DNA from 4 places in the Peribacillus sp. B65 genome. Region 4 is predicted to be linked to each of the others. Evidence: riboswitches for the same ligand, from Rfam matches in the RefSeq annotation. Region 4 holds a riboswitch; each other region holds the start of a gene.
What was found. A riboswitch is a leader RNA that binds a small molecule or an ion and turns the genes downstream of it on or off. The one in region 4 is predicted to bind S-adenosylmethionine.

Region 1: linked by a shared signal. The riboswitch ahead of mtnW (2,3-diketo-5-methylthiopentyl-1-phosphate enolase) and the one ahead of metK (methionine adenosyltransferase) in region 4 are both predicted to bind S-adenosylmethionine.
Region 2: linked by a shared signal. The riboswitch ahead of ACSR9O_RS12825 (methionine ABC transporter ATP-binding protein) and the one ahead of metK (methionine adenosyltransferase) in region 4 are both predicted to bind S-adenosylmethionine.
Region 3: linked by a shared signal. The riboswitch ahead of ACSR9O_RS03110 (methionine biosynthesis PLP-dependent protein) and the one ahead of metK (methionine adenosyltransferase) in region 4 are both predicted to bind S-adenosylmethionine.

Annotation. Positions count from the first base shown of each region.
Region 1 is NZ_CP195840.1:4,683,180-4,690,659, reverse strand. It holds gene ACSR9O_RS22920 (carbon-nitrogen family hydrolase) at 1-632, opposite strand, end outside; gene ACSR9O_RS22915 (pyridoxal phosphate-dependent aminotransferase) at 732-1,904, shown strand; SAM riboswitch class I at 2,036-2,189, shown strand; gene mtnW (2,3-diketo-5-methylthiopentyl-1-phosphate enolase) at 2,295-3,527, shown strand; gene ACSR9O_RS22905 (2-hydroxy-3-keto-5-methylthiopentenyl-1-phosphate phosphatase) at 3,534-4,193, shown strand; gene ACSR9O_RS22900 (methylthioribulose 1-phosphate dehydratase) at 4,190-4,819, shown strand; gene ACSR9O_RS22895 (cupin domain-containing protein) at 4,844-5,377, shown strand; gene ACSR9O_RS22890 (CobW family GTP-binding protein) at 5,816-6,739, shown strand; partial or broken gene ACSR9O_RS22885 (DUF2188 domain-containing protein) at 6,808-6,954, shown strand; gene ACSR9O_RS22880 (DNA alkylation repair protein) at 7,012-7,254, opposite strand; gene yoyC (protein YoyC) at 7,271-7,480, shown strand, end outside.
Region 2 is NZ_CP195840.1:2,622,223-2,629,702, reverse strand. It holds gene sufD (Fe-S cluster assembly protein SufD) at 1-252, opposite strand, end outside; gene sufC (Fe-S cluster assembly ATPase SufC) at 268-1,053, opposite strand; gene ACSR9O_RS12840 (YuzK family famiily protein) at 1,506-1,646, opposite strand; gene ACSR9O_RS12835 (MetQ/NlpA family ABC transporter substrate-binding protein) at 2,411-3,247, opposite strand; gene ACSR9O_RS12830 (methionine ABC transporter permease) at 3,263-3,931, opposite strand; gene ACSR9O_RS12825 (methionine ABC transporter ATP-binding protein) at 3,924-4,958, opposite strand; SAM riboswitch class I at 5,112-5,224, opposite strand; gene ACSR9O_RS12820 (O-acetylhomoserine aminocarboxypropyltransferase/cysteine synthase family protein) at 5,340-6,650, opposite strand; SAM riboswitch class I at 6,750-6,857, opposite strand; gene ACSR9O_RS12815 (thioredoxin family protein) at 7,002-7,310, opposite strand; gene ACSR9O_RS12810 (toprim domain-containing protein) at 7,314-7,480, opposite strand, start outside.
Region 3 is NZ_CP195840.1:610,384-617,863, reverse strand. It holds gene ACSR9O_RS03125 (ABC transporter ATP-binding protein) at 1-286, shown strand, start outside; gene ACSR9O_RS03120 (type B 50S ribosomal protein L31) at 423-671, shown strand; gene metC (cystathionine beta-lyase) at 781-1,962, opposite strand; gene ACSR9O_RS03110 (methionine biosynthesis PLP-dependent protein) at 1,959-3,071, opposite strand; SAM riboswitch class I at 3,158-3,271, opposite strand; gene fumC (class II fumarate hydratase) at 3,600-4,982, shown strand; gene ACSR9O_RS03100 (hypothetical protein) at 5,088-5,330, shown strand; gene ACSR9O_RS03095 (ABC transporter ATP-binding protein) at 5,378-6,523, opposite strand; gene ACSR9O_RS03090 (PucR family transcriptional regulator) at 6,647-7,480, opposite strand, start outside.
Region 4 is NZ_CP195840.1:4,239,878-4,247,357, reverse strand. It holds gene mnmL (tRNA modification radical SAM protein MnmL/YtqA) at 1-944, shown strand, start outside; gene mnmM (tRNA 5-(aminomethyl)-2-thiouridylate-methyltransferase MnmM) at 941-1,513, shown strand; gene ACSR9O_RS20650 (hypothetical protein) at 1,649-2,044, shown strand; gene ACSR9O_RS20645 (alpha/beta hydrolase) at 2,111-2,914, opposite strand; gene ACSR9O_RS20640 (gamma carbonic anhydrase) at 3,125-3,643, shown strand; gene metK (methionine adenosyltransferase) at 4,028-5,221, opposite strand; SAM riboswitch class I at 5,385-5,546, opposite strand; gene pckA (phosphoenolpyruvate carboxykinase (ATP)) at 5,964-7,480, shown strand, end outside.

The DNA of each region.
Region 1 (7,480 bases), 440 kb from region 4:
CCGGCAAATATATTATTGACATCAGAGCCTGAGCGATTAACGGCTACTACATAGGCTTGGTTCTCGATGGCACGGCTAATCAATAAGGCTCTCCAGTGATCGAGTCTCGGCTTTGGCCATTCAGCCGTAACGAATAGAACTTCGGCGCCTTTAGCGGTATGCGCTCGCTGCCATTCAGGGAAACGGATGTCATAACAAATGAAACCAGCACATATTTTTTCATCAAGAGTAAATAAACCATCCTTTTCTCCTGGCTTCAGGAAATGATGTTCATCCATTAACTGAAATAAGTGAAGCTTATCATATTCTTTTATGAGACTTCCCTGTTTATCGATGATGATCATGGTGTTATAGATTCCCTTGCTTGTTTTTTTCGCAATGGAACCGCCTACTATGTGAATCTCGTGTTTCCTTGCCTGTGTTTTAAGAAATTCAATCGTTTTTTCCGCCTCTTGATCAGCAATCTCATTTAACCTGCTTAAGTCGTATCCGGTTGTCCAAAGCTCTGGTAAAATGACGATATCGGGTTCTGACCGTGCTGCTTTTTCCAACCATTGTTCCGCAACCTGAAAATTGATATCCGGTTGCCCGAATGCTATATCCATTTGAATACAAGCTATTTTCCACTTCATCGTTTAAAACCCCCACATGTAAAAAATGCTTTACAAGACTATGATAAACATATATCATTTGTGTCTAGAATTTCAAGAAATTTCAGAGAAGGTGTATAAATGGTGCAATTCGAAAAATCCAGACAGCTTCAGGACCTGCCCAAGCAGTTTTTTGCCTCACTAGTCGCAAAAGTCAATGCCATCACGGAGCAAGGACATGATGTCATTAATTTAGGCCAGGGAAACCCTGATCAGCCGACACCAGACCATATCGTGAAAAGCTTGCAGTCTGCCGCTGAAAAAACGATTAATCATAAATATTCGCCATTCCGGGGGCATCAATATTTAAAAGATGCTGCTGCCGTCTTTTATGAACGTGAATTCGGTGTCAAGCTGGATCCGAAAAGTGAAGTGGCGATTCTCTTCGGGGGAAAGGCAGGCCTTGTCGAACTGCCGCAGTGTTTATTGAATCCGGGTGATACGATCCTTGTTCCGGATCCCGGCTATCCGGATTATCTTTCCGGTGTTGTTTTAGCCCAGGCAAAGACCGAATTCATGCCCTTGACAGAAGAAAATGATTTTCTTCCAAAATACAGTGACATACATAAAGAAGTGCTTGATAAAGCCAAAATGATGTTCTTGAACTATCCGAACAATCCCACAGGTGCTTCTGCAACTGAAAGTTTCTTTGATGAGACCGTCTCTACTGCAAAAGAGCATTCAATTTGTGTGGTCCACGACTTCGCTTATGGGGCGATAGGATTCGACGGAAAAAAACCGATAAGCTTTCTCCAGTCAGAGGGAGCGAAGGAAATAGGAATAGAAATATACACACTATCGAAAACATACAATATGGCAGGGTGGAGAGTCGGCTTCGCAGTGGGGAATAAGAGTGTCATAGAAGCTCTTGAACTATTACAAGACCATCTTTATGTGAGTCTGTTCCCGGCGATACAAGAAGCTGCCGCAAGCGCTTTGCTTGACTCGCAGAGCTGTGTAGAGCAGTTAGTGCAGATGTACGAGGGACGAAGGAATGTTTTCATTGAGGGATTGAGGGCAATCGGCTGGGATGTCAAAGCTCCTGCTGCATCATTTTTTGCCTGGCTCAAGGTACCTAAAGGTTTTACGTCCGAGAGTTTTGCAGACTATTTATTAACGCATGCCCACGTTGCTGTTGCCGCAGGGAATGGATTTGGTGAATTTGGCGAAGGTTATGTCAGGGTAGGGCTGCTGACTTCGGAAGAACGGCTGAAAGAGGCTGTGGAACGGATAAGTAAATTAAAATTATTTTAACCACAATGATATATCCGATTAATTCACCCTTAAATAGTTAAAACTTATTGACAAAGTAGGGATTACCTGTCAGAATACAAAATAAATTCTTAATCTTTCGATACTTGGATGCAAATTTATATATCAGCGTTTTCTTATTTTGAGCAGGTGGAGGGACTAGCCCTATGAAGCCCAGCAACCGACCGTAATTCCATTGTAAAATGGGGCGGAATTCTTCGCCGGATTTTTCTTGAAATCCACAAGGCACGGTGCTAATTCTTGCAGCCAATGGCTGGGAGATAAGAAGATGGCTTATTAAAGCCTCTTCTTTATGAAGGGGCTTTTGCCATTTTGAGACCATTTCAGGTTAATGACATCGAGAGTTTACTAACGTGATATAGGAGTGATCAAATGAGCGAGATAGTCGCTACTTATTTAATTCATGATTCTAAGGGAAATCATGAGAAAAAAGCAGAGAGCATTGCCTTAGGTTTGACTGTCGGGACATGGACGGACCTGCCCCATTTAGTCCAGAAACAACTGGAAAAACATAAGGGACGCGTCGTATCGGTGACACCACTTTCCGAAGAAGAGAGGGCAAACAGCTACTTTAATCGTAAAGTATACCGTTCGCTTATTAAAATTGCCTATCCGGCAAGGAATTTCTCCAATGATTTACCTGCAATCCTAACGACGGTCTTCGGCAAACTTTCATTGGACGGGGAAATAAAACTTATCGACTTGGATTTTGTCGGTGATATCCAAAAAGCCTTTCCCGGGCCGCAATTTGGCATTGAAGGCATTAGGAAAAAGATTGGCGTATTTAACCGGCCCCTGGTGATGAGCATCTTTAAAGGTGTATTAGGAAGAGACCTAACATTCCATAATGAGCAACTGAGGCAACAAGCATTAGGAGGTGTCGACCTAGTTAAAGATGATGAGATCCTCTTTGACCAGGAACTGACTCCATTTTTCGATAGAATAAAAACGGGAAAAAGAATATTGAATGATGTCTATGAAACCACTGGCCACCGAACTTTATATGCAGTCAATCTATCAGGGAAAACATTTGAATTATTGGATAAGGCAGAGCAAGCGGCTGATGCAGGGGCAGATGCCTTGTTGTTCAACGTTCATACATATGGTTTGGATGTATTGCAGGCCTTGAGTGAACATGATCGTATCAAGCTGCCGATCATGGCGCACCCCGCATATAGCGGGGCATTGTCAGCTTCATCATTTTATGGGGTCGGCTATCCATTATTGCTTGGTAAATTAGTAAGGTTATCAGGTGCGGATTTATCCTTGTTTCCGTCCCCTTATGGAAGTGTCGCACTTGAAAAAAAGGAGACCTTGGCGATTGCTGAAGCTCTGACAAAAGATGAACTTTCATGGAAAAAAGCCTTCCCTGTTCCCTCTGCTGGCATTCATCCGGGCATGGTTCCGGATCTAATCAAGGATTTTGGAATCGATAGTGTGATTAATGCCGGAGGTGGAATTCACGGGCATCCTGATGGAGCAGATGGCGGGGCAAAGGCTTTCCGATCCGCTGTGGAAGCCGTACTGGCAGGAAAGGAACTATCTGAAGCGGCTGCTGAGGATGAAACACTAAAAAAAGCTCTTGTGTTATGGGGAGGCCTATAAGAAATAATGAAACCGATCATCTTTTGTGATTTTGACGGAACGATCACCAACTCGGATAATATCATTTCCATCATGAAGAAATTTGCGCCTCCGGAATGGGAAGCGTTGAAAGACGGTGTCCTTCAGCAAAAAATCAGTATATCTTCAGGAGTAGGGGATATGTTTTCCCTGCTTGATAGCGGCTTGAAGGATGACATCATCCAATATGTAAGAAAGACGGCCGGCATTCGTCCAGGGTTTTATGAATTCGTTGAGTATACGAAACAAGCCAACATCCCTTTATATATTGTAAGCGGGGGCATGGATTTTTTCATTGCTCCGCTTTTAAATGATATCTTGCCAACAGAGTCCGTTTATTGCAACCGTGCATTTTTTGATAAGGAAAAGATTTATATTGAGTGGCCGCATTCTTGTGATGATCAATGTAATAATGGTTGCGGTTGCTGCAAGCCATCCATTATGAGGGAAATTGCGGGTGCGGAAGATTTTAAATTCGTTATTGGAGATTCAGTAACGGATTTTGAAGCTGCAAAACAGGCGGATTTTGTCATAGCCCGTGACATACTGCTTGAAAAATGCGATAGGGAAGGGATTCCACATCAAGGATTTGAAACGTTTTTTGATGTAATTGATATTATTAAGCAGCAAAAGGTGGGTAAAGCGTGAATAATCATTCTAAAGAATGGCAGGAGCTGGCAGATATTAAAGCTGAACTGGCCGAAAGGGATTGGTTTATGGGAACTAGCGGGAACTTGTCCATTCGGGAGCCTAAAAGACCTTTCTTTTATATTACGGCAAGCGGTAAGGATAAAAGGAAGCAATCGGATTCGGACTTTTTACTGGTGGATTTAAAAGGAAAGCCAGTTGAAGAAACGAACCTAAGACCATCGGCCGAAACTTTACTTCATACAGTCATTTACCGGAAAACGAATGCGAACTGTGTACTCCATGTCCATACAGTTGAAAATAATGTGATATCCGAATTGTACGGGGATGAAGGCCAAGTTTCATTTCGTAATCATGAAATCATTAAAGCGACCGGTCGGTGGGATGAAGATTCGGAACTTCGGATTCCAATCATATATAATCATGCTGACATTCCGCTGTTATCAGATAAGTTCGAGCCACATGTCGAAGAAGACTCTGGCGCCGTGCTGATCCGCAATCATGGTATTACGGTTTGGGGTAAAAGCGGACTCGAAGCAAAGAGAATACTTGAAGCTTGCGAATTTTTATTTCAATATCAACTGTTGCTTAATCAACAAAAGGCATTTGCAGTTTCTTTAAGATAAACACTAATGTAGGAGGAATGAATGATGGCGACGATCAGATTCCAGGAAACAAACGAGGTTATTGAAAACGGTGAACAGGTAAAAGGCTTTTTAGAAACACAAGGGGTTATTTATGAGCAATGGGACATTTCTAAATTACCGGCCCATCTCGTGGAAAAATACGATCTAACAGATACTGAAAAGGAGGAAATCCTTGCAGCATTCCAATCAGAGATAGCGGAAATCTCCGAAAGAAGAGGCTATAAAGCGCATGATATCATCACATTATCCGATGCGAATCCGAACTTGGATCAAATGCTTGAAAACTTTAAGCAGGAACATCACCATGAAGATGATGAAGTGCGTTTCATAGCAGGCGGTACGAGTATCTTTGCGATTGAAGGCAAAGAGAAACAGTGGTTTGACGTGCGCCTTAATCCAGGTGATCTTATTAGTGTACCAGAATCAACAAGACATTATTTCACGCTTGCAGAAGATAGAAAAACTGTTGCTGTCCGCATTTTCGTTACAGCGGCAGGATGGGTGCCGATTTACGAAAAAGACGAAGTTCAAGCATGAATCAATGTTAAAAAACCAGCTTACGGGCTGGTTTTTATTTGTAGAAAAAAGGGAAGTCGGGATGATCTCACCTAACCTTGATTTTATAAAAAAACATGATTAATCCCTTTGTGTTTTTTCTATTTTATAGGAAAGAAATCTCGCAAGATTGAAGAAATTTGCGACACTCCTGCCGAATAACTGGCTAGCCGAGGCCCCACAGACGCTTGCGTCGAGGAGGCTCGGGAGACAGTCGGCGGAAAGGGAGCGGATTTCTGAAATCGACTGGACGTTTTTAAATAAAAAACTGCAGTCGAACTCGCTTTTCTTCGAATTTGCCTAGTCTGAAACCAGCTTACGGGCTGGTTTTTTTATGTGAATCCGGCAAGTGCTTTAGTAAGGTAATTATGATAAAATTTAACGGAATCGAATTTAACAGGATCATAGGAGCAGATAAGAATGAAAACAACCGAAGTGTACATATTGGGCGGCTTTCTCGGCAGCGGGAAAACGACGCTTCTTCGAAATATATTAAAGCAGGAAAGTGACGCGGGCAGAAAAGTGGCCGTGCTTTTAAATGAGCTCGGCAGTGTATCGGTTGACAGCGGACTCATTGGTGATGGAGTGCCTCTGAAGGAGTTGTTTGACGGGTGCATCTGCTGCACAATTCAAGATAAACTGGAAGTTCAGCTTCATGAATTGCTAACCGAAAATGACTTGGATGCGGTTTATATTGAAACGACGGGCGCTGCTCATCCAGTTGAAGTATTGGATGGCATCATGTCCCCGATCTTCGCCAAAAGGCTGGAGTATAAAGGGATTATCACCGTGGTCGATTTATTAAGGTGGCGCGATCGCGAGGAACTGTCTCCGCAGCTTCGACAGCTGCTTGCCGAGCAAATCCACCATGCCGATTTCATACTATTGAATAAAGCGGATTTAGTAAGTGAGATGGAGGCCGCACAGCTGATATATACGATACAGGCACTGAATACGGATGCTGTATGTTTATTGACGGAGTATGCAGACGTTTCCTTGAAATCATTGCAAGGGATGCAAAGAAATCGGCAAAATAGCCATCAAAAGCTTGATGTACATGACAATTTGCATTTAACTGCAGTCGTTCATACCTTTGAAGGTGCCGTGGCACAAACCGACTTTGAAGAGTGGCTTAGGTCCCTGCCGGAAACGGTATATAGAATGAAAGGATACATTTCCTTTACACATTCACAATACCCCCATTTATTTCAATACTCCTACGGAATGCCGATGTATATGAATGAAATGATGAAAATGCCATTGAATATCGTCATCATCGGGGAAAAGTTGGATGAGGAAATGTTGATCGGTCAGTTGAAAGCTTTGGAAGCGAGAGCGGTCTGATAAACGTTTACCGCCCATAAAAGAAGGGAAACATATAAGAAGACTTTCTTATCAAGGAGGCGGTATTAATGCCATGGAATAAGAACGATTACCCAAATTCGATGAAGAATCTAGATAAAGATGTCAGGGAAAAGGCTATAGAGATCGCGAATGCATTATTGGATGAAGGATATGAGGATGGGAAAGCCATTCCAATTGCCATAGACCGGGCTAAGATGTCGGTGGGAAAAGATTGAAAAAATGGTCAGACCCATTTGAGGGTCTGACCATTTTTATTCTTGCATTCCAAAGGCGGCAAATGTCTTTTCGTCTTCTATTAATCCGCACGCAGCACATTGCACCCGAACTTCAGGACCATTATATGCTAGATGGAACGGCTGAAGGGAATCGTTCGAATATTGTTCAACAATCTCACCGGATTGCGGATCCTTTTTAACAGGGGTTGCTACTTGCTGAATGAGATTGAAGCGAGATTTATTTGTCCGGCAATTCGGACAGCGGTATACTTGAGACACTGTACTCACTCCTTTTTTGAATTTTAAAAAGCGTAATCGTATTATTAAGATAGTCTTTACGAACTTGATCAATAATATGTATGAATTAGTAATGGATGGAAGGGATACTATGAAGGAAAATATCAGGCAAGAAGAATTACTGGTGGCTTATTTAAGCATATGGAACAATCGTAAGGTGACCGATGGAGGTGGAAGGGAAGTTTTGCCGGAACTCGTCCGCCGTGAG
Region 2 (7,480 bases), 1.6 Mb from region 4:
TTCGATGATGGATTTAATTTCCTCCGGAAGCTCCTCTAAAGAGGCAAAAGCTTCACTTTCAACCGTATGGTTCTGGAAAGAAGTAAAATTCCATTTATCGATCTTCGTTTTATCCGGCTTGGGCATCGGGAGCTTTTCTAATTCAGAAAACGCTTGAATCCGAAGCTCGGATAGCCAAGCTGGATCATTATTTTTAGTTGAATAGGAGCTTATATCCTCTTGTTCAAACGGTAATTTCGTTTCTGTAGTCATTGCAAATCCTCCTACTTACGCTTCTTCGCCAACAGTTTCGTCTTCAATGCCCAATTCTTGTTTGATCCAATCATAACCTTCCGCTTCCAAGCGGGCAGCAAGTTCAGGACCACCTGATTTTACGACGCGTCCTTGCATCATTACATGTACAAAATCAGGAGTGATGTAATTTAATAGACGTTGGTAGTGAGTGATGATCAAGCATCCAAAGTCTTCTCCGCGCATTTCGTTGATTCCTTTTGAAACGACTTTAAGTGCATCGATATCTAGACCTGAATCAATCTCATCCAAGATTGCAATTTTAGGTTGGATCATCATTAATTGAAGAATCTCGTTGCGTTTTTTCTCTCCGCCGGAGAAACCTTCATTCAAATAGCGTTGCGCCATATCTTCATCCATTTCAAGGAATTCCATTTTTTGATCCATTTGACGGATGAATTTCATCAATGAAATTTCATCGCCTTCTTCACGGCGTGCGTTAATGGAAGAACGTAAGAAGTCAGCATTTGTAACCCCGCTGATTTCACTTGGATATTGCATAGCCAGGAATAGACCGACACGAGCGCGCTCGTCGACTTCCATTTCCAATACATCTTCACCATCGAATGAGATGCTTCCGCTCGTTACTTCATATTTAGGGTGACCCATGATCGCTGATGATAAAGTGGATTTACCAGTTCCATTTGGTCCCATGATTGCATGGATTTCTCCACCTTTAACTTCAAGGTTTACCCCTTTTAAAATCTCTTTACCTTCAATTGATACGTGAAGATCTTTAACCGTTAATGTAGAAGCTGACATAATAATACCTCCGTGAACTAATTCCAATTTTATTACCAGAAAGTAAAGATTACTTTCTATCACTATAATTTACGTAAAAGCATTCTCACTTTATTCTCATTCCAATTTTATAACAAATCCAATTTGGAATCAACTAAATAGATAGGGTTTCCACTTCTTCTATGTTAAAAACCTGTCCCAATTCTTACTATACTAACAGATATAGCCTATTTACTGCATAATCATACTTATTTTAGCTTTTGTTAAAATTATCTTATTATTCGGCAAATCTTCGTCCTTATTAATATATGTTCGAAGAATTCGATTGCAAGGTATGAACGTTCCGCTTTAAAAAGAAAAAAATCGGACTGTCAGGTATTATGTAAGTTTATCCAATAAGGAAACCCTTATTTTATGGACCACTTTCCATTTTACCTCTACAGACCGATCTTTTAAAGAATTCTTTTATATGCTTAGCCGTGAATTTTGCGTTGTAGGTCCTGGACCATTTTGTTGCACTTTACATGTTCCCTATCCCGTTCTTTCTCGACCTCGATACGGATGTCTAAATTTCTACTGTATTCACTGTATCCAATCCCATGTGAAGACTGCATCGCCTTTTCCATTTCGCTTGTTACATTTAAATCCAGAGTATTGATAGTGAACCATCCTTTCAAATTTGTGTATCATTTTATTACCTGCATTATCTCTATACCCTTTCCTTTCCTGATTAAACATGAAATGAATTAAATTAAGCCGCAGACTAAAACAAACTGGATCATCAATGAGTTTTTAGGTTTTCAAAATTTGAACGTTACTTTCCACTTCAGGCACTCGCTTTCCGCGGGCGGTCCGGAAGCCTCCTCGGCGCTTTTGCGCCTGCGGGGTCTCCCTTGACTCGCTTTTCCCGCAGGAGTCTCGTACCTTCCGTTCCAATCCACTAAGACTAAACAATCAGATAGGCAAAATGAAGTGCCTCACTTCTCTAAGCACGGAAAAAAATTATGAGCGACGCACTATGTGAAAGCTGAATGGACAAACCAGCTCGCTTATTCATTTATGCGTCAGAAGACCGTAACGGATTTGTGTTGGGACGATAGTAACACCCGGAAATACTCGTATTAAGAGCCTCTGATTGAACAAGTGATTAAGAAAGCTGGAAAACCTGAAGCTGTTGAGGCAGATTCCGCAACCATGGCTATGTGTAATATGAGCGTTTTAGTTGTTATCTCTGCCCATCGGCACTCACCAACAAATAAAGAGGACAATTATCGGTTCAAATCCAATATAAAAACAAAAAGGTTTCGGAATGAGACCATTCCGAAACCTTTTTGTTTTTAAACTGCGACCTGAGTTAAATCAGGTCGCCATTCTTGAATTATTTATCCGCCGGTACAACTGCACCTTTGTATTCTTCAAGAATGAAATCTTGAATTTCTTTAGAATGCAATACTTCTACAAGCGCTTTTATTGCTTCTTTATTTTCGTCACCTTTGTTTACGGCAATGACATTCACATATGGTGATTCCGAATCTTCAATCGCAATCGAATCTTCAAGCGGATTCAAACCGGCATCAATTGCATAGTTGGAGTTGATCAAGACTGCATCGCCTTCGCCACTCTCATAAATTTTAGGAAGCAGGGCCGCTTCATAATCAGCATCGAATTTAAGGTTTTTCTTATTTTCAACGATGTCTTTAGTTGTAGCCGTCGTTTTATCGACGCCTTCTTTCAAAGTGATCAGGCCATTCTTTTCCAAAAGGGATAAAGCGCGTCCATGATCAGCAACAGAGCTGCTCATAATAATTGTTGCGCCTTCCGGAAGTTTATCAATGCTTTTATATTTTTGTGAATATAGAGCAATCGGCTCGATATGGATTCCGCCAGCATTAACGAAGTCATATCCATTTTCTTTAATTTGCCCCTCTAAATATGGAATATGTTGGAAATAGTTAGCATCCAATTCCTTATCATTCAACGCCTTATTCGGTAAAACATAGTCCTGGAAAGTTTCGATTTCCAATTCGATTCCTTTTTCTTTAAGAAGCGGCTTAGCTTTCTCAAGGATTTCAGCATGAGGAACATTGGATGCCCCTACAACTATTTTCTTCGATTCTTTCTCCGTATCACTGCCGCTTTTATCCTTTTCACTTCCACAAGCAGCCAAAGCGATAGACAACACTAAAATTAATGCAAATCCTAAAAACTTTTTCATCCTATTCATCTCCCTTTATCTTTTGTCCAATTTAGATGTAATCACATCTCCAATAATTTGAATTATGAAGACGATAATTAGAATAACGATGGTCGCCACTAGTGTAACGTCATTTTGATTTCTTTGATATCCGTCCAAATAGGCTAGATTACCAAGCCCGCCTGCGCCGATGACCCCGGCCATTGCGGTATATCCAACCAATGCAATCGATGTTACCGTAATCCCGGAAATAAGTGCAGGCATTGACTCTGGAAGAAGGACCTTCCAAATGATCGTGCTCGTTTTTGCTCCCATCGATTTAGCGGCTTCAATTACACCTTTATCGATTTCACGAAGGCCGATTTCTACCATACGCGCATAAAATGGTGCCGCACCGATAATAAGTGCCGGCAGTGCAGCGTTCTCTCCGATCATGGAACCGACTAGCGCTTTAGTGAAAGGAATGAGCAGCACGATCAAAATAAGAAATGGAATGGAACGGAAAATATTGACGACAGCACTCATGATCCCGTTGACTGCCCGGTTTTCCCACATATTACCCTTCCCTGTCAGGAACAGGATCAATCCTAATATTATGCCTATAAAAAAGGTTGCCACTACAGAGACGCTTGTCATGTAAAGCGTTTCCCTCGTAGCTTCAATAATGTCTTCCCAATCAACATTCGGCAATAATTCTTCAAGCATGAGTAATCACCTCCACGCCTACCTGTTGTGCTTTAATGAATTCGATTGCGCGGAGCATTTCATCCTCAGTGCCATCAAGATGGATAAACAGTGTTCCATATGAACCGCTTCTTGTTTGGGATATCTTACCTTGAACGATATTGACATCCAACTCGAAGTTACGTACAAGCTTGGTGATCAACGGGCTTTCGGCATGATCGCCTACAAAGGTCAATTGAATCACTTTGCCTGCAGGATAGCGTTCGAGCAAATGGTCCATCGTTTCTTTCGTTTCTTCCGGTTCCGTTACCTGTTGCACGAAACGCTTCGTCATTTGTTCTTTAGGGTTCTTGAAAACATCCAGGACAGGTCCCTGTTCAACAACTTGCCCACTTTCCATCACGGCGACGCGATGGCAGATTTTGCGGATCACATGCATTTCATGTGTTATCAGGACGATCGTCAACCCCAAACGCTGATTGATGTCAACAAGCAATTCGAGTATGGAGTCGGTAGTCTGCGGATCCAAGGCAGAAGTCGCTTCATCACACAGCAGCACTTTAGGGTCATTTGCCAGAGCCCTGGCTATTCCCACCCTTTGCTTTTGCCCTCCGCTTAATTGTGATGGATAGGCCTTTTCCCTGCCTTCCAATCCTACTAACTTGATCAATTCGTTCACACGCTTGGTTCGCTCAGGTTTAGAAACTCCTGCAATTTCCAATGGGAAAGATATATTCTCCTGAACGGTCCTCGACCATAATAAATTGAAATGTTGGAAAATCATGCTGATTTCTTGACGGGCCTTGCGGAGCTGAGCCCCTTTAATTTTTGAAATTTCCTTCTCAGCAACTACAACGGATCCCTCTGTTGGTGTTTCCAATCCATTGAGCATTCTGATCAAAGTACTTTTCCCCGCTCCACTGTAACCGATGATACCGAAAATCTCGCCTTTATTTATTTCAACATTCACATTATTTACAGCCTTGATTGTCTCACTGTTTCCTTTTCCTGTTCGGAACAGCTTACTGACTTTCGTCAATGTGATCATTAACCCTCACCTCTTTTATCCAATAAAACCTATGAACTTAGTTGATTTCTCTACATTATTAGTCTGTTTCTCATATCATGTAAAAGTTTACCCAATTAAAACAGAAAAAACCTTTCTGCATGAGCAGAAAGGCAGGTGAAGAAACAGGCCTTCCTCTCATCTTCCAAAGTGATTAAACTTTGTGTGAATTGGCACCTTTCCAAGGAAATCTCCTTGTCGGTTGCCGGGTTTCATCGGGCACATCCCTCCACCTCTCTTGATAAGAGCTAATATATAGAATATTTGTACATCATTAAGTTCTTTAGTATGGAGAAATTTTATCATAGATAAAAAAGGAGCGCAATGTATAATATTTCTAGTACAAGCATACAGAAACTTTACTTAAACCGTTTTGGATGTCAAGGAGACGATATTCGTCGCTTTTTCAATTGCCTGCTCCAAATCTTCTATTAAATCCTCTACATTTTCAATCCCAATCGATAAACGGACTTGGTCGGCACTCACACCCGCTTTCGCAAGACCTGCCTCATTCAATTGTTGATGGGTCGTACTGGCTGGGTGGATGATCAAGCTCTTCGCATCCCCAACATTCGCTACATGGGACCATAATTCCACCGAATTGATAAGTTTTGCCCCAGCTTCTCGATTACCTTGTATCCCAAAAGTCACAACAGATCCAGCTCCCTTTGGCAAATATTTTTCCGCAAGGGCTTTATCGGGATGATCCTCATCACCAGGATGTGAAACCCAAGTCACCGCAGGATGGTTTTTTAAATATTTAATGACAGACTTGGTGTTCGATAGATGCTCTTTCATCCTTACATGCAGCGTTTCAAGTCCCAGCGTAAACTGGAATGCACTTTGGGCACTTAGCGCAGGTCCTAAATCACGGAGTAACTGGACTCGGGCTTTCGTTATGAATGCGGCAGGTCCAACTGCCTCGGCGTATACCAGATTGTCGTAACTTGGGTCAGGCTCTGTGAAGCCAGGGTAATTTGGCGAGTTCCAATCGAATTTCCCTCCATCCACGATGACACCACCAAGCGTAGTTCCATTTCCCAGAAGCCATTTTGTAGCGGAATGGATGACAATATCGGCTCCAAAATCAATTGGTCTGCATAGATACGGTGTCGCAAAGGTATTATCAATGATTAAAGGTATTCCGGCATCATGGGCGATTTTCGCTACCGCTTCAATATCAAGCACCCTCAAACTTGGATTTCCGATGGTTTCAGCAAAAATGGCTTTAGTTCTTGGCGTAATCGCCCTTTTGAAATTTTCAGGGTCATCAGGAGAAACGAACTTCACTTTAATCCCGTATTTAGGAAGAGTATTTTCAAAAAGGTTATACGTACCGCCATATAATGTAGATGCTGAAACAATCTCATCCCCTGCAGCGGCAATATTCAGGATTGAAAGTGAGATGGCAGCCATTCCGCTTGCTGTTGCCAATCCGCCGATTCCGCCTTCCAATAAGGCCATTCTTTCCTCAAAAACGCTGATCGTGGGATTATGGAGTCGTGAATATATATAGCCATTCTCCTTTAGGCCAAATAAATTCGCTGCATGGTCGGTGTCTTTGAACAAGTATGCATTGCTTTGGTAGATAGGAACTGCACGTGCACCTGTTTCATCAGCTTGCAGACCGCCATGAACACTCAATGTTTCGAAACGCAATTTTTTCCCTGACATATGATTTCACCTTTTTCTATGGATTTAGTTGGAATTATATGATGTTTGGCCTTTTATAAACAAAAAAACCACTTCAATAAGAAGAGGTTTCAAGAATACACCTCATCTACCAGAGCCAACACTCTGCTGGAATTAGCACCGTATATAAAAATTTATACCGGTTGCCGGGCTTCGTCGGGCCAGTCCCTCCGCCACTCTTGATAAGAACTATTAAATTCTGCCGTTACTTAATTCAAAATATAGCATTTTAGATTAAATCAGTCAATGAATTGTTAGAATATTCTTTGTTTAATTTCATCTAGCATTCATATGTCCGCAACAAAGAAACCAACCACGGTTCTGATTGGTTTCTTAGCTGATTTCCTTAAGCAATCCGTACAAATAAGGAACGGATTGAAAGGCATATATTTTTTTGTGCAGCCGTCCTTCTTTGAAAAACAATAAACATGGAACACTTTCGATTTCATATGATTCGGCAATTGCTTGGACATAATTCATATTCATTTTGCCTGCCTTCAATTCCGGGAATAGCTCCAAGGATATCGTCAGCATCTTGGAGGCAACCTGACAAGTGCCGCATAAAGGGGTATATAAATATAAGCAAAAGGTTTCCCCATTTTCAACAGCAAGCTTACACTCTTCTTCTTTCCATTCCTGCATCAATTAGTCGTTCACCCTTTGACTTAAAAATTTCATTTTCACATTCATATTGGCAGATAGAAGCACAGTTGCGATATGATGTTCGGGTGAGCTTTCCACTTCTTTGTACATTTTATTAATATACAGGTGGTTCGCCTCAGGCATTTCCATTCGGAACTGCTTCCGCAGCT
Region 3 (7,480 bases), 3.6 Mb from region 4:
TCTTGCATTCAATCCGGCCATATTGATTTTGGATGAAGCGACAGCGAGCATCGATACCGAAACCGAGGCAATTATCCAGGAGGGGATGGAAGTGCTGAAAAAAGGAAGAACGACCTTCATCATTGCACATAGACTTTCCACGATAAAAAATGCCGACCAGATTCTTGTACTGGATAAAGGGCGGATTGCTGAGCAAGGTACACATGAGGAATTAATGGAACTAAAAGGGAAGTATTATCAAATGTATGAACTGCAGGCTGGTCCGCATAAAGGCATGGCTGGTTGAACACAATTGAATAAGGGTGGATCATCAAGTTTAAACTATAATGAGGGTACCGACTTTTGGTACCTTCAAGCATAATTATTGATAATAGTAATCATTACGTTTAAGATATACCTATACTGACGATGAGGTGATAATAGTGAAACAAGAAATTCATCCCGATTATCAACAAGTGGTATTCATGGATACCAACAGTGGGTATAAATTTTTGACAGGCTCCACGAAGACGTCCAATGGAACGATCGTTTGGGAAGACGGACAAACATATCCATTATTAAAAGTGGAAATCAGCTCGGATACGCACCCTTATTATACAGGAAAGCAGAAGTTTGCTGAAAAAGGCGGACGGGTGGATCGCTTCCTGGATAAATATAATATGAAGAATTGAGAGTCAGGCCATCGGGAAATCGATGGCCTTTTTTTATGACTGGGAAGAAAAAGAGTTAATAATGATGCAAGGAAAAAGGGTGCCCATATATGAGGCACCCATCCTTTATTCATTTTGCAGCAATTGCTTCCCCTTTGGCAATATTGACGAGGGCCGCATCGAAGTCCTTGATTATATCGTCCGGATTTTCAAGTCCGACAGAGAGGCGGAGCAAGCTGTTCGTGATGCCCCGCTTTTCCCTTTCATCATCAGGCATGGCAGCATGGGACATTTTGGCCGGGTAAGATAATATGGATTCGACCGCTCCCAGGCTTACGGCAAATACAGGGAGCTCGACAGTGTTCACGAAGGAACGGAAGATTTCCTCACTTTCCAATTCAAAAGATAGGACCGCCCCTGCTCCAAGTGACTGGCCTTTCTGGATGGCGTGCTGTGGATGATCGGCTAGGCCGGGATAATACACTTTTTTCACCAAGGGCTGATCTTTTAAGTAGGCTGCAATCTTTTCTGCCCCTTTTTGTGAATGTTCCATTCTAACTGACAAGGTTTTTAAACCTCTCATTACAAGCCAGGCATCTTGGACACCAAGGACCGCTCCAAAGGAGTTTTGGAGCGAACCGAGTCTTGCCGCCAATTCCGGATCTTTCACGACCGCAAGCCCAGCTACCACATCACTATGTCCGGATAAAAACTTCGTCGCGCTATGAAGGACAACATCGGCGCCCAGATTCAGCGGTTTTTGCAATGCGGGCGTCAAGAATGTATTATCAACAAAACTTAAGGCACCGGCTTTTTTTGCAATATCACATACAGCTTGAATATCGGTCACTTTAAGTAACGGATTTGAAGGCGTTTCAATGTATATGGCCCTGGTATTTGGCTGAACGGCCGCTTTGACGCTTTCAAGGTCCGTCATGTCAACGAAGGTATGCTCAATATTGAAACGGGTCAATACGCTTGTGACCATCCTGAACGTTCCGCCATACACATCTTCGGAAATGACGATATGGTCTCCGGCAGACAATAGCAGGAAGGCTGTTGAAATGGCAGCCATACCTGATGAAAAGGCAAAGCCGTGAGTGCCTTCCTCTAAATCGGCAATGATATCTTCAAGTGCCTCGCGAGTTGGGTTCCCGCTTCTGCTGTAGTCATATTTGCCGAATTGATCGATATCCGATTGATGGAACGTCGATGCATGCTGAATGGGGACGCTCACACCACCCGTTGCCGGATCGAATTTATGTTGATTATGAAGTAATTTCGTTTCAAAGCTAAAATCATGACCTGTCATCGTAGTGCCTCCCTTTTTACATGTGCGAATGCTTGCTGCAGGTCGCCAATCAAATCATCGCTATCCTCGATGCCAACGGAGAAGCGAAGCAGGCGATTACAAACCCCATTTGCCGTTCTGACTTCAAGCGGTATATCGGCATGTGTTTGTGTGGCAGGATAGGTGATGAAGCTTTCAACCCCTCCAAGGCTTTCTGCAAAGGAAATTAATGAGAGCGATTGTAAAAATGGGTTGACCGCCGCTTCATCAATGATGCGGAAAGAAATCATGCCGCCTCTGCCGGGATACAATACATCAGTGACACAATCATGCTCCGATAAGTAATCTACAAGTATCTTGGCATTCTTTTCATGACGCTCCATCCGCAATGCCAGGGTTTTCATTCCTCGCATCAACAGCCAAGAATCAAATGGGCTCAAGACAGCTCCAGTACCATTATGATGGAAGGCAAGTGCATCACATAATTCAGCGCCGTTAGCAACGATCAGTCCCGCGAGCACATCATTATGACCACCGAGATACTTGGTTGCACTATGAATCACAATATCCGCTCCAAGCACGATGGGTTGTTGAATAAGAGGCGTGTAAAAAGTGTTATCAACGATTAACAATAAATTATATCGTTTGGCCAATGCCGCAACGGCGCTAATGTCCGTTTGCTGCATAAGGGGGTTAGTGGGAGTTTCGATGAAGATGGCTTTCGTGTGAGGAGTGATGGCTTTTTCGATATCCTCCAAACAACAAGTGTTTACATAGTCACACTGCAATCCCCATTTTTTAAAACCTTGTTCTAACAGACGATATGTACCGCCATAAAGATCTTCGCTGACAATCCATGCATCCCCGGATTTAAAAAGGGCGAGAATAGTGGAGATGGCGGCCATTCCTGAACTGCAGGCATAACCTTGGTCTCCTTTTTCCAGATCGGCGATGGATCGCTCCAATAGCTGGCGTGTAGGGTTACCAGTCCTTGTGTAGTCGAATCCCGTCGATTGGCCAATTCCTTCGTGACGAAAAGCTGTTGAAAAGTATACCGGCGGATTGACTGTTCCTGTCGCCGTTTCGCTGCGATTTCCTAATTGAGCAAGATATGTTTCAAATTTGTACATGGTTTTCACTGCTCCTTTGAGTTATATAAAATAAAAAAAAGTCTTCTTTAAGAAGAAGACTTTGATTAAGTAGGGACGAGTCATTCTTCTTATCTTCCAAGTTCACAAACTTGTGGAATTAGCACCTTTTCATTGGTTTGAAACAAATGAAGGTTGCTGAGGTGTCATCGGGCCATTCCCTCTACCTCTCTCGATAAGAGTTTAGATTATTCAATTTCTTTTGAATTTACTATATATACAAAATACTGTCAAGGACATTTTGGGAGTGATAATGCTTTGATGTTCATGACCAGGTCAATTGGAGCCTAGCGGTGTCTACACTTTATGTGTCTAAAAAGAATAATTGAATTTTCATATAAACATGAATGGAACTTGGATTTTTCAGAAAACATGGAAAGGGTCAGCGGGATATTTTTGCTTTAAAATAATAAAGTTTGTACAATGTATGGAGAGAAAGAATAATCCGACATTATTCATTTCATATGCAAAAGGTCTTCAATGAATAGTGCAAACATAGGAGGAGAACACATGGAATACAGAATCGAACGAGATACGATGGGTGAAGTGAAAGTTCCTGCTGATAAATATTGGGGAGCACAAACTGAGAGAAGCCGTAACAATTTCAAAATAGGTAACGAAAAAATGCCGATTGAATTAGTTCGTGCATTTGCATACGTTAAACAAGCTGCGGCAAAGGTGAACTATGATCTTGGTGATCTTTCCGAAGTTAAAAAGAATGCCATCGTCAAGATTTGCGGGGAAATCCTTGAAGGTACGCTTGATGAACATTTCCCGCTTGTAGTTTGGCAAACGGGAAGCGGCACGCAAAGTAATATGAACGTGAACGAAGTGGTCGCTAACAAAGGGAATGAATGGTTAAAAGAAAATGGTGAATCTGAAACCCTTCACCCGAATGATGATGTTAACAAGGCGCAAAGCTCAAATGATACTTTCCCGACCGCCATGCATATTGCAGCCTTTATGGAAGTCGCTGAAAAATTGGTGCCTGCCATCAAAGCCCTTCGTGATACATTCGATACAAAAGAAAAAGAATTTTGGGATGTCGTGAAAATTGGCCGGACACATCTTCAAGATGCTACACCATTAACATTAGGACAAGAAATTTCCGGTTGGAAAGCGATGCTCGATAAGGATCTAGCGATGATTGAAGAAAGCAGCCAAAAATTATTGAACCTTGCTCTAGGCGGAACGGCTGTAGGAACCGGAATCAATACAAAAGAAGAATTCCCGGGACTCTCTGCCAAACAAATTGCAGCAGATACAGGATACCCTTTTGTCACATCTGATAATAAGTTCCATGCATTGACTAGCCATAACGAAATCGTCTACGCACACGGTGCTTTGAAAGCATTGGCGGCGGATTTAATGAAAATTGCGAACGATGTCAGATGGCTTGCTAGTGGACCAAGAAGCGGAATCGGCGAAATAGCCATTCCGGAAAACGAACCGGGCAGCTCCATCATGCCAGGTAAAGTCAATCCAACACAAAGTGAAGCGCTTACCATGATTGCAACACAAATCGTTGGTAACGATGCTACAATTGGCTTTGCAGCAAGTCAAGGTAACTTTGAATTGAATGTATTCAAACCAGTCATCATCTATAACTTCCTGCAGACGGTCAAATTATTGACGGAAGGCATTCATTCATTCAACGACAATTGTGCGGTGGGCATCACTGCAAATGAAGATAAAATCAAAGAAAATGTAGAACGTTCCCTTATGTTGGTAACAGCATTGAACCCGCATATCGGTTATGAAAAAGCAGCCAAGATCGCCAAAACGGCATTCAAGGACAACTCTACGTTAAAAGAAGCGGCGTTGAAATTGGAGTTCCTGACGGAAGATGAATTCAAAGCATGGGTCGATCCTGCTAACATGGTTAATAAATAATTAGTAGTGCCCTCCCTCTGGTATTAGGGAGGGTGTTTCCATGTGTTAAAATAATGGAATCTACAAATACTGAAATAATAAGTATCGGGAACAGGAGGAAAAACAATGTCTATATGCCCGCTTTGCAACGGTCTGAGAAAAATTCATGTGAAATGCCCGGAATGCGGCAGTGATCTTGAGGATAAAGGGAAATTCATGGACTACGCGGATGATTACAGTGCTTATATGGATATCGACATACTTAAAGAAAACGACGGATACCCTCAATCCCTTCAAAAAGGCCAATGCCCGCATCTCATGAAATGCCCGGAATGCGGACATGATGAAGTGGTATTGGTCCAGGAATGAATTGGAATAAACGTAAAAAGACCCATTATGAATGGGTCTTTTTACGTTTAATTGGCAGATAACTTCATGCTTTCCTGCATCTGTTCATCTTCTTCAACTAAAATGCGATGTTCAGTCCCTTTATCAAAAAAGTGTGCTTTATTCATGTCGAGGGCAAGATCGATCTTTTCCCCTGCCTGAATAATATTCTTGGCATCGACCCGTGCAACGAAGTCCTGCCCCTCTAATGTGGAGTAGAGCATAATCTCCGCGCCCATGAGTTCGGCTACATCAATTTGGGTCGTGAATGTAGTGTTAGGGGACTTCGTGAAGTAAGCTCCTTCATTATGGAAATCCTCCGGACGGATTCCAAGGATAACATCTTTTCCGGCATATCCTTGATCACGCAGCATTTTCATTTTCAATTCAGGTATTTCAAGCGTTTGTTCGCCTATTTTAATTGTGCCTTCTTTTAATGTTCCGGTAAAGAAGTTCATGGCAGGCGATCCGATAAAGCCGCCGACGAAAACATTTATTGGTTTCTCATAAACGTCCTTTGGAGCACCAACCTGTTGGATGATACCATCTTTCATTACAACAAGGCGTGTCGCCATGGTCATTGCCTCTGTTTGGTCATGCGTGACATATATCGTTGTAGTGTCGAGCCGTTTATGCAATTTAGCGATTTCGGCACGCATTTGAACCCGCAGCTTTGCGTCGAGATTGGATAATGGCTCATCCATCAAGAAAACTTTTGCGTCCCTTACAATTGCACGGCCGAGAGCCACACGCTGGCGCTGACCACCTGAAAGCGCTTTAGGTTTCCTGTTTAGCAGCTCTTCAAGTCCGAGAATCCTTGCCGCTTCATTGACCTTTTGCTTGATTTCCGCTTTTGGCGTTTTCCTGAGCTTTAATCCGAATGCCATATTGTCAAATACGGTCATATGAGGATATAAGGCATAGTTCTGGAAAACCATCGCAATATCACGATCTTTAGGAGGGACATCATTGACTCGCTTGCCGTCTATGTATAAATCCCCTTGGGAAATGTCCTCCAGTCCGGCAATCATCCTTAATGTCGTTGATTTGCCGCAACCGGAAGGTCCCACAAAAACGATGAATTCCTTATCGGCAACACGAAGGTTGAAGTCTTTAACAGCCGTCACCTTTTTATCATAAATCTTGAATATATGATCTAACACTAACTCTGCCATGAAAAATCCCCCTTTTAAACTCCTGATTACTTGTACCAATTAGCTATAGTCTAAGCTATCGGTTTAGAAAAAAGTATGGGCACATTGCACAAAAAAGGATGATATTACCTCTTTGTATGGAAATTAATCATTCAGAAGAAAAATCAAGTACGCAGTAAGGGCATGACGGAAGTTTCTAATATCGAGACCAGTTCTTTCAGAGAATTTATCGATTCGGTATTGTAAGCTGTTCCGATGTATATAAAGCTGTTTGGCGGCATAGGTGGCATTGGAATTACATTCAATATACGTTTTAACTGTTTTGATAAGCTCAGTATCCTGCTTGGTCTTGCCAAGAATTTGATTGATATACCACTTTGCATTCTTAAAGGATGGTTCATTTATTAATGAATGAGGGATGATATCTGCCAAATCAGTCACCTTTAGATCCGGCAGATGCACCTGTGCCAAATCAAAACACCTTTTCTCCTGGGCCCAGTGATGGTGAAGGTCTTGATTTACAGGATGAAAGCGCCCCGTGAACATACGGGTCTTTACATAAAAATCACTCTCAAGCGTGGAAGAAATGGCGATTAGTTCTTTATTTGATAATGGTTCATCCTTGTCTGTTTCAATTAAGACTCCTGCCGTTTCATTTTCCCAGATAATAGCTGCGTCAGATGGAACGAAAGCGAGGAAGGCCTCTTCAAAATCGGAGTTGGAAAAATCAGCATGAGTCAGCTTGAAATGAAGGAATCGAACATTCTCCCAGCTCGTTAAAGGCAATGGTGCATTCGGTTCGGATAAAAAATTTTTCCATGATGAGTCTGGATGTGCATTGAGGTTCTTTGGGTTTATGGAAGGAGCAAAAAGCAGTTCCAATAAACGGATTTCCTCGGCTGTGATTTCTGAACGGGGAATGCCAAGTATACTTCTGGATTCTTCGAACCAAACATAATCAGAAATATCATCAGTATC
Region 4 (7,480 bases):
CGTTTATATATGCAACGGATAACAAACGATATCATACATGGAATTACCACCTGAGGGAACATTTTGGACATAAGGTTTTTAAAGTTGCCCTGGATGGCGGTTTTGACTGCCCGAACCGTGATGGCACCGTCGCGCATGGCGGCTGTACCTTCTGCAGTGCCTCAGGCTCTGGTGACTTTGCGGGCAGCAGGGTTGAACCCCTCGACGTTCAGTTTCAGAAGATCAGCGAACGGATGCATCATAAATGGAAAGATGGAAAATATATGGCCTATTTCCAAGCGTTCACGAATACGCATGCCCCAGTGGAAGAACTTCGCGAGAAATATGAAAGTGTATTGACCCAGGAGGGTGTCGTCGGGCTCTCCATTGCGACACGTCCGGATTGCCTTCCAGATGATGTAGTCGAGTATTTAGCCGAATTGAACGAACGGACCTACCTTTGGGTGGAGTTGGGTCTCCAGACGGTCCATGAAAAAACCGCGACGATGATCAACCGTGCCCATGATTTCGATTGCTACAAAGAAGGCGTCGATAAACTGCGGAAACACGGCATCCGCATATGCTCCCATATCATCAATGGCCTTCCTCAGGAAGATTACGGCATGATGCTGGAAACAGCCCGGGAAGTTGCCAAACTCGATGTGCAGGGGATAAAGATCCATTTACTTCATTTATTAAAAGGGACACCGATGGTCAAACAATACGAAAAAGGCCTGCTCGAGTTTCTTGACCGTGACGATTATGTCAGCCTGGTATGCGACCAGCTGGAAATAATCCCTCCAGAAATGATCGTTCACCGCATTACGGGTGACGGTCCGATCGATTTGATGATCGGTCCAATGTGGAGCGTCAATAAATGGGATGTCTTGAATGCCATTGATGCCGAATTGAAACGCCGTAACAGCTGGCAGGGAAAAAATCATCATACGGAGGTACAATCATGAAGCTTGACCGAATTTTGCCATTCGCCAGGATTCTGCTGGAAAAAGCGGTCCATCCCGGGGATATAACCATTGATTGCACGATGGGCAACGGTTTTGATACGGTCTTTCTTGCAGGACTTACAGGTGAAAACGGGCATGTCTATAGTTTTGATATTCAAAAAGAAGCAATTCAAACCACAGCGGCGAAACTAAAGGCCGAGAATTTACAAGAGTGCTGCACCCTCATTCACGATGGGCATCAACATTTGAGCAAATACGTCAGGAAAGAGCATTCCGGAAAGGTCACGGGTGCCATATTCAACCTGGGCTACCTTCCTGGCGGTGACAAATCAATCATCACCCAAGCCGATACGACGATATCAGCCATTGAACAGCTATTCGAATTGCTGGCGCCTGAAGGCATCATCATCCTCGTCATTTACCATGGTCATCCAGGGGGATTGGCAGAACGGGATGCATTGATGGATTATGTACAGAACTTCCCTCAACAGAAAGCCCATATCCTGAAATACGGGTTCATCAACCAATCAAACAATCCGCCATTCATTGTCGCGATTGAAAAAAGATGATGACTTTTGACACCGTTCGAACGAACGGTGTTTTTTCAATCCCAACTCGCAGAAGCAGAATTACCAATCACAACATTTTGAATTTTGCGTCTATAATGATTATAATGATAGAAAATAGATAAGAGGGTGCAGAAAATGGAACATTTGCCTACTTCATTACTGACGGATATATTAACTGAAAAAATCAAAAGGGATTCAAGTGAACAATACGGGGAGTTTGTCAGCTCGCTTAACTCGTTGACAGAAAACCAAAAAACCATGGAGGACCTCAAACAATTCGATCACCATTTTGATAGGTTCCTGCCACAACTCGATTTAATGATTTCCACTCAAAACCATGAAGCGATCATGAATATGAAAGCGACGCTTTTGGACCTATTCGCCAATGACTTAACCTTCAAATCCATCTATCTTCTATCCACCGCATTATCGAATAAAAAAGAACTTACACACTTGAACCAATTTATGTACCCGGTTACTTACTGGGCCCCGGTGATCAAGTCAAACGAATTGATTAAAAACGCAGGCTGATTCAAATAAAAAACTGCCAAAGGTCTAACCTCGGCAGTTTTTTATTTATCCTTAAGTATGTACTGATCAAACGACATACCCTAATATTTTTAAACGGTTCTCAACAAAACTCAGCGCATATTGAAATACATCATCACGTTCTGGTTCATTGAAGATTTCATGATATAGCTTTGGCCATTCCTTATATTGCTTTTCACTGGCCAAGTTATAATTAAACCACTCACGAACCGCCTTCTTGTTCACGACTCGGTCATCTCCGCCCTGCATGACCAAAAGCGGCACATCCTGGAAATCAGGAATTTCTTCAAAAGCATCCTTCATAGCCTGTGCAAGCTCGCGATACCAGCGAACCGAAACCTTTGTGATATATAATGTATCGTTTCTATCGGATTCACGGACTTCCGCACTTCTCGTCGCCATTTCAGGTGTCAATCCGGATTCAACCCTGAACTTAGGCATCACGATATTCAAACCATGCGAGATGGTTGTCAGGAACTTCGGCGGCTTCGTCACGAGGCCCAAGCATGGAGAAGAAAGAATCACCCCTGCAATGTCCCATTCCTCTTCCTGAAGAAGGCGTATCGAAATCAAACCGCCCATGCTGTGTCCAAGTAAAAAGACCGGCAACGAATATTCGTAAGCCTCTTCTATCCAGCTTTTCACTTCGTCCAAATACTCATCAAAGGAATCGATATGTCCCCGGTAGGCGCGAGTTGTCATACCCTGCCCAGGAAGGTCGCCCATGACGACATGGTATCCAGCCGAAAGCCACATTTGTGTTACCCACTTATAACGTCCGTGATGTTCCATTGCCCCATGAATGATGACAATGACGCCCTTTGCGTCTCCTTCTGTCTCCCATTTCCACATTCGAAATCCCCCTTTCACTTTTCACTTGTTGTGTACGATCCATGATAGTTAAAATAATATATATAAATTATAACCATATTCGTGATTTTCGACAAAAAAGAAATCTAACAAGTTGTACATTGCTATTATAAATAGCCAAGTGTATTTGCATACGGTATATTAAAATAATACATAAAAACATTCACTTCGGAAAGGAAATGATTGAAAATGATTATTTATCCGTATAAAGGCAAAGAACCTGAAATCGCCGAAAGCGCTTATATTGCTGAGAATGCTGTCGTGACAGGTGATGTCAAAATTGGCGACGAAACATCAATTTGGTTCAATTCCGTCATTCGCGGTGATGTATCCCCAACCATCATCGGGAAAAAAGTCAGTATACAGGATAACAGCGTCCTGCACCAAAGCCCAAATAATCCATTGATCATCGAGGATGAAGTAACCATTGGCCATCAGGTCATTTTACATAGCTGTAAAATCCGTAAAGGAGCTCTGATCGGCATGGGATCGATTGTACTTGATGAAGCTGAAATCGGCGAAGGAGCCTTCATCGGTGCCGGCAGCCTCGTTCCACAAGGTAAAGTCATTCCACCGAACATGCTGGCATTCGGACGGCCAGCTAAAGTCATTCGCGAAATCAACGAAGAAGATCGCCAGGATATGGAACGCATCGTTCGCGAATATGCCGAAAAAGGACAATACTATAAAACGGCGGAACGCATAAAGTGAATTGACTGAAAGTTACGAGTATTGTACTCAAACTCACGAGTTTTTGCTCCAAACTTATGAGTATACGCTCTAAATTCATGAGTATATGCTCTAAACTCATGAGTATACGCTCTAAACTCACGAGTATTTGCTCTAAACTCATGAGTATACGCTCTAAACTCTCGAGTATACGCTCTAAACTCTCGAGTACTTGCTACAAACTCTAGAGTAACGCTTCAACCTCACGATTTGATGACACAAACAAACTTGTATACGACTTTAACTCACGAGTTTTGCACGTATTTTATATTTCTTTGGGATTTCTTGAATTATTCCCGCTGACGGCAAAATTAATCCAAAAAAAAAAGGTGTCCCGCAAATTGCGGGACACCTTTTTTATATGATTTACGCTTGTGCTTTTAATGTTTCTGCTTTGTCCGTGCGTTCCCATGGAAGATCGACATCTGTACGGCCAAAGTGTCCGTAAGCAGCTGTTTGTTTGTAGATCGGGCGACGAAGGTCAAGCATTTTGATGATGCCAGCTGGACGAAGGTCGAAGTTAGCACGAACTAGGTCAACAAGGACTTCTTCGCTAACTGTACCAGTTCCGAACGTATCAATTGAAATCGATACAGGCTCTGCCACACCGATTGCGTATGCCAATTGAACTTCCGCTTTGTCGGCAAGGCCGGCTGCCACGATGTTTTTCGCAACATAACGAGCAGCATATGCAGCAGAACGGTCAACTTTAGTAGCATCCTTACCAGAGAATGCACCGCCGCCGTGACGAGCGTATCCGCCGTAAGTATCAACGATGATTTTACGTCCAGTAAGACCAGCATCCCCTTGAGGTCCGCCAATTACGAAACGGCCAGTCGGGTTGATGAAGTATTTAGTTTTAGCATCGATCAATTCAGCTGGAACGACCGCTTTGATCACATGTTCTTTTAGATCGGCTTGAATTTGTTCAAGCGTAATTTCAGCATCATGCTGTGTAGAGATTACGATCGTATCTACACGTACAGGACGGTTATTCTCATCATATTCCACAGTTACCTGTGTTTTACCATCAGGGCGTAAGTAAGCAAGAGTTTCATCTTTACGAACTTGAGCCAGGCGGAATGAAAGTTTATGCGCCAATGAAATCGGAAGCGGCATAAGCTCTTCTGTTTCATTACAAGCAAATCCGAACATAAGACCTTGGTCCCCTGCACCGATTGCATCGATTTCTTCCTCTGACATGTTTCCTTCACGAGCTTCCAATGCTTTATCGACTCCAGCTGCGATATCGGCAGACTGCTCATCAATGGAACTCAACACTGCACAAGTTTCAGCATCGAAACCGTATTTCGCACGTGTGTAGCCAATTCCTTTAATCGTATCACGAACGATACGCGGAATATCCACGTAAGCGGACGTTGTAATTTCACCAGCAACAAGTACAAGGCCTGTTGTTACACTAGTTTCACACGCAACACGTGCATTTGCATCCTTAGCTAGGATAGCATCTAAAATGGAATCTGAAATCTGATCACAAATTTTGTCCGGATGGCCCTCTGTAACAGATTCAGAAGTAAATAGACGTTTCTTTGACATCATATTTCCTCCTTGGAAGTTAGTATGTTGTAGGCATAAGCCTGATTTTTACGGAACTCGTTTCCCTCATTAGTTTCAACTATAGACACAGAATTACTTATGAAAAACACAAAAACCTTCCCTGGCAAATGAGGAAAGGTTTAAAATTCTGTCTTCTATCCTTTCACTCTTATCGTTCAAGGGTTTTTACCTTGCTCAGGTTAGCACCATCACCACTATTCCTTGAAGACCTTCGCTTTATTTTCGGCGATCGATCTTGGAGTCAAGTTCAATATGGCAGGTTGCTGGGTTTCAAAGGGCCTGTCCCTCCACCAACTCGGGATAAGAGAATCCGTACAATTTAAGATATTATCGTATCTGGTTGGAATTTGTCAATGCTTTTCTAAAAAGAACATTTCCGCCCAGTATGGCTTTCTTTTGAAAAAAGTGTTGATACAGCGTCTTAGAAGGGTTTACAATGCAAAATACGAATAGAAATGTTGGAAATTGCCATTAATAATAAGTATTAAGCTTACGAAAAACGACTTCACCATTGGAAATATATTGCTTACTTACTTCCTATTAAAATAAAATTGACTTTATTAAAGTATATGTGATAATCCTGACTCGGTTCCTGCCGGAATAAAATGATTAACTCGGCCAGCTGAAAATAATCACAAATTAGAAGAAATAGTATAGACTATTTAAATGAATGTGTTATACTAATTGTAATCTAAAAACTTAAACAAAGGAAGGTACCTCATATATGAATTCTGTAGATGTTTCTAATGAGTTACACCAGTTATTAACAGGAAACAATGTGCAAACTCAACTTTCAGTTCCTCAATTGGTCGAAAAAGTATTAAGCAGAAATGAAGGCGTTTTAACATCAACCGGCGCAGTAAAAGCTGAAACTGGCAAATATACTGGTCGTTCACCTAAAGATAAATTTATCGTGGAAGAAGCATCCGTTAAAGATAAAATCGATTGGGGTTCAGTGAACCAGCCAATTTCCGAAGATGTGTTCAATAAACTATATAATAAAGTAGTTGACTACCTAAAAGCAAAAGAAGAGATTTTTGTTTTTAAAGGTTTCGCTGGTGCAGACGAATCATCTCGTCTTCCAATCCGTGTTGTTAATGAATATGCTTGGCATAACCTTTTCGCCCATACTTTGTTCATCCGTCCAAATGAAGAGGAACTAAGAGGTCACGAAGCTGAATTCACAATCCTTTCTGCACCTAACTTCAAAGCAGACCCAGAAGTGGACGGAACCACTTCCGAAACTTTCATCATCGTTTCATTTGAACGCCGTACCATCCTGATCGGCGGAACGGAATATGCAGGAGAAATGAAAAAATCGATCTTCTCGATCATGAACTACTTACTTCCAGAGGCTGGAATCCTTCCAATGCATTGCTCTGCTAACGTAGGACGTGAAGGGGACGTCGCTTTATTCTTCGGTCTGTCCGGTACAGGCAAAACAACTTTATCAGCAGACACTAGCCGTAAACTGATTGGCGATGACGAGCACGGCTGGTCTTCTAATGGCGTATTCAACATCGAAGGCGGCTGCTATGCGAAAACGATCAATCTTTCACGTGAAAAAGAACCACAAATTTTCGATGCAATCCGTTTTGGTGCCGTATTGGAAAATGTTGTTGTTGATCCGGATACACGTGAAGCGAACTATGATGACAGTTCATTGACTGAAAACACTCGTGCTGCTTACCAAATGCAAGCGATCGATAACATCGTGAACCCAAGTATTGCAGGACATCCAAATACAATCATTTTCTTAACAGCTGATGCTTCAGGCGTTCTGCCTCCAATCAGCAAGCTTTCCAAAGAACAGGCAATGTTCCACTTCCTAAGCGGATACACTAGTAAATTGGCTGGTACTGAAAGAGGCGTAACTTCACCGGAAGCTACATTCTCCACTTGCTTCGGATCTCCATTCTTACCTCTTCCAGCTCAACGCTATGCTGAGATGCTTGGTGATAAAATTGACGAGCACAATGCAAAGGTATACCTTGTCAACACTGGATGGACTGGCGGAGCATACGGAACTGGAAGCCGTATGAAACTTGCTTACACTCGTGCAATGGTACAAGCGGCACTTGAAGGTGAATTAGCGAACATCGAAACGATCAAAGATGATATCTTCGGCTTGGATATCCCGCTTCATGTTCCTGGTGTTCCTGATGAAGTGCTTCAGCCAATCAAGACTTGGGCAGATCCTGCCGCTTATAAAGAAGCAGCAACGGACCTTGCCGCACAATT